2 regions of the Neptunomonas sp. CHC150 genome follow, and region 1 is predicted to be linked to the other one. Evidence: predicted binding sites of a transcription regulator. Region 1 holds the regulator's gene; the other holds the start of a gene.

Region 1 (2,207 bases):
GATTAATGATTATGCCGACCGGCATATCGACGGACATGTAAAGAGAACAGCTGAACGCCCCTTAGCTCTCGGGCTAATTAGCAGTAAAGAAGCGCTCATGCTGTTTGCTGGGCTGATGCTGCTCGCTTTTGTACTAGTTTTATTCACTAACCGCATGACGATTTGGATGTCTTTTGGCGCATTAGCGTTAGCATCGCTTTATCCCTTTATGAAGCGCCATACCCACCTGCCCCAAGTGGTACTTGGCGCGGCTTTTGGGTGGGCTATCCCTATGGCCTTTACTGCCGTTGACGAGACTTTACCATTGGTTGCTTGGCTGATTTTCTTAGCTAAGCTGCTCTGGACCGTTGCTTACGACACCATGTACGCCATGGTAGATCGGGATGATGATATAAAAATCGGCGTAAAATCGACCGCTATCCTATTCGGCAAACAGGACAAGCGGATCATTGGGCTATTACAGATAACCACATTGTTAGTTTTACTATTAGTAGGCACATTAGAAAGCATGACGTGGCCTTACTATGTAGGGATCGTTATAGCCGGCGTGTTTTTTGTTTATCAGCAAAATCTTATTAAGGATAGGGATCGCACTCGGTGCTTTAACGCCTTTCTGAACAACCATTACGCCGAGTTAGCGGTCTTTGTTGGGATTGTCGTACACTTTATGACAAATTAGTGGCTGGCTGTAACATTTTTGTCATAATAAAATACTGTAATACTCGCGACTTATTACAAGCGTAGAGGCTTAGACATGTCTACAAGCAAACAAGTGCTAATCGTCGATGATGAGGCGCCCATCCGCGAAATGATCGCGGTTGCACTCGAAATGGCAGGTTATGAGTGTATTGAAGCAGAAAATGCTAACGATGCTCACGCGATCGTGATTGATCGACAACCTGATATGATTTTGTTGGATTGGATGATGCCCAACATCAGCGGCATTGAATTAGCCCGCCGCTTACGCAAAGATGAAACAACTGCCGATATCCCCATTATCATGCTGACGGCCAAAGGCGAAGAAGAAAACAAAGTACAGGGCTTAGAAGCGGGTGTAGATGACTATATCACCAAGCCTTTTTCTCCTCGCGAACTGGTAGCTCGATTAAAAGCTGTTTTACGCCGTGCTACGCCTAAAGGCATTGAAGAGCCAGTGACGGTTGAAGGCTTAACGCTTGACCCTATCTCGCACCGTGTAACCGCCGAAGGCAAAGCCATCGATTTAGGGCCGACTGAATTCCGATTATTGCAATTCTTTATGACCCATCAAGATCGGGCCTACTCCCGCGGCCAATTATTGGATATGGTTTGGGGCGGCAATGTGTATGTTGAGGAACGGACAGTAGATGTCCACATTCGTCGCTTACGCAAAGCATTAGGCAATGAACATGACCACCTAGTACAAACGGTGCGAGGAACTGGGTATCGTTTTTCAACACAAGTAGCCTAAACACGAGTTGTATCCCCTATGCAGAGAGTCCCCCAAGCCGCCGTAGGCAGTTTATTTTTATTTGTCGCTGTATCTGCAACGGTAGGCTTATTCATAGGCTCTGTTAGCTGGGGAATGGTTGCTGGGTTAGGACTTTGGATTTTTCTACAACTACGTCAAATAGGAAGGCTGCAAACCTGGTTGCATAAATATGATTCTGAGGTTCCCGAAGCCGAGGGCATATGGGGCGACATCTTTGATGACTTAGCACGAATTAAAAAGCGTCACCATAAGCAACGTAGTGATCTAAAAGAGATCATCAAACGCTTTCAACGCTCTTCGGCAGCACTACCCGATGCCGTTGTTATTATTGATAAGCATAATAATTTAGAGTGGTGGAACCGCGCAGCAGAACGCTTGTTAGGCTTTAAACATGTGTCTGACCGTGGAATGCCGGTTATGAACTTGTTGCGTGATCCTCGCTTTATACGTTATTACCACAAACGTAAATATGACGACCCTCTGCAGCTACCTAGCCCTGTCCTCAACGACACCACCTTACAGTTCCAAATAAAAGAGTTTGGTGCTAGCGATCGACTGTTAGTAGCCCGTGATATCACTCGCTTGGTGCGTTTGGAACATACCCGACAAGACTTTGTGGCCAACGCTTCTCACGAGCTACGCACGCCATTAACAGTCATTCGAGGTTATCTGGAGACTTTTTTAGACCAGGACCTCCCCAAACCTATGCAGCGAGCTCTGACACAAATGCAGGCCC
Region 2 (2,207 bases), on a different contig from region 1:
GAGGCAATTGGGTAGGCTTCATCACCAGCAGGGTCATTGACCCAAGCAATTAGGTTGGGAACATCACTGTTTGGCAGGTTACCAGTAGGGAATTCAGCACTAGCCAATGCAGCAGCACCTGATTCCGAACCCGGAGCGACAAAGTGACCCGCTTTGTTTTCTAGCATGGCGGTTTTGGCGTTGGTGAGCTTAGCGTAGCCGTACTCAATGTAACCGATAGCTCCAGGTGTTTGTTTGATAGTTGCAGTAATGCCATCATTTTTAGGCGCTTTTACAAACTTAGCGCTATTTGGCCATTGTGGAGATTTTGCTTGACCAATCTTGTCTTTAAAGTGACTGTTGATTTCTGATAAGTGGCCTGTAAAAACATAGGTGGTACCAGAAGAGTCTGAGCGCACGACGACTGTAATGGCTTCGTTTGGTAGTTCTACACCAGGGTTGGCTGCTGCGATAGCAGGGTCGTTCCACATAGTGATGTTGCCTGCAAAAATTTCAGGGTAAACATTACGTGGTAGTTTAAGCTCGCCAACGCCTTCCAAGTTATAAGCCAGAACAACTTCACCCGCCGTCATTGGCAGTAGAACAGCACCGTCCTTTACCTGCTCTATTTCTTTATCTTTCATGGCTGCGTCACTAGCGGCAAAGTCGACAGTTCCGTTAATGAAGTCTTGAATACCCGCACCACTACCTTTGGCTTGGTAATCGATACGCACGCCATCGGTTTCTTTACTAAAGTCTTTAAACCACTTTGAATACAGTGGGAATGGGAAGCTCGCGCCCGACCCAATCAATTTGACATCGGCACTGGCTTGGAAAGAAAGCACAACACCTGCTGCACAAATAACAGTGGCAGATTTCTTCAAAAATTTACTGAAACTCACGATCTTCTCCTCATAAAACTGTCTTAGTTACTGGGTATGTGCCAGTGATGTGCGTAGCTTATGATTCAAACATGACAGATTTGTGATAATCCCGATGATCAAATGCAATGCATTTTGTAGGTATTGGGCAGTGCCCGGCCGTAAATTAAAGGTCTTAAAACCTGAACCTTTGAAATAAAAGGAAAAAGAGGAAGGGATACTTTCTGTTTTAAACAAATCAGTAGATCTAGCAGAGGCGGTATTTGTTTAAAAAACTTTGTTTATTTTTAGTCAGCTGGAAACATCGACGCTTGAAATGAGCAAAGCAGGCAGTAAGTGCATTGTACTGGTGGTAGTGACTAGCGATTGGGAGTGCGTAGTTAACCGTCCACAACTGTCTTTAACAGCGAAGTAGTTTTTACCCTTAATAGCTTGCTAAAAAGGGTTTAGGTGAATGGGTATTTATTGTTGTCGATCAAACAGGGCGGTAAGGCCCAATAAATCGGCTATCGTTTCTGTGGGGGCTTGACCCCATGGATCAAAAATAGAGGCTTCGGAGCGACAGACCCATGCTGACTTAAGTCCTGAGGACATTGCACCTAAAACATCAAATGGATTGCTGGAAACCAACCATGTTTCATTCGTTAATGAGTGAGTTTCGTTTGTTAAGTGCTTGTAGACAGCAGGGTTAGGTTTAAACGTTTTGATATCATCACAACTGACCACACCTTCAAAGTATTGCTCAATGTGGGCATGGCTTAGTAATGATTCAACAGCACTGCGTTCGCCATTAGAAAAAGCAAACAGCCGTAACCCTGATCGGCTGAGTTGATCTAAAGCCACCGCTACATCATCAAAGGCAGGCAGTGTTAAGTAACTTTGTAGAAGCGCGTCTTTTTGTTCATGAGTTAATACAACTTTATGTAATGAGCATGCATAGTTAAGTGCATCACGAGTACAGACCGAAAAGGGTTGGTAATCCTGCATCAGTCCGCGGCGAAAGGAGTATTCAAGTTGCTTATTTCGCCATGACAAACTCAGGGCATTTGCATCATCACCTACCCAAGCCTGTAGTTGTGTTAAAACACCTTGTGTATCGATTAAAGTACCGTAAACGTCAAAAGCTAGAGTTGTTTTCATGCTGGCCTCTCGATGAACCTTGATGTCAGTTCTTATATTTGTACAGGTAGCTTATTCAATATAACTAGATTTGAACGACCGCTCAATATAAAATTGCTAGAAAGTTAATACAAGTATACGAGTGTCTGATGAGTAAGACGGCAAAATTTGATCGCCAGCAGGTTATCGATAAAGCGAAAGATCTGTATTGGGAAAAAGGCTTCCATG

What was found. Region 1 encodes PhoB, which activates phosphate uptake and scavenging genes when phosphate is short. Its sites were predicted from a motif close to TGTCATANNNNTGTCANA; they were not measured.
Region 2: pstS (phosphate ABC transporter substrate-binding protein PstS) is a predicted target of PhoB. The motif match lies at 952-969, and genes of this name have one in related genera.

The regions. Positions count from the first base shown of each region.
Region 1 covers NZ_JAPNXU010000008.1:282,983-285,189, reverse strand. Annotated here, with positions in the region: gene ubiA (4-hydroxybenzoate octaprenyltransferase) at 1-679, shown strand, start outside; gene phoB (phosphate regulon transcriptional regulator PhoB) at 755-1,450, shown strand; gene phoR (phosphate regulon sensor histidine kinase PhoR) at 1,469-2,207, shown strand, end outside.
Region 2 covers NZ_JAPNXU010000010.1:146,966-149,172, reverse strand. Annotated here, with positions in the region: gene pstS (phosphate ABC transporter substrate-binding protein PstS) at 1-881, opposite strand, end outside; gene OW491_RS12460 (haloacid dehalogenase type II) at 1,323-2,000, opposite strand; gene OW491_RS12455 (TetR/AcrR family transcriptional regulator) at 2,129-2,207, shown strand, end outside.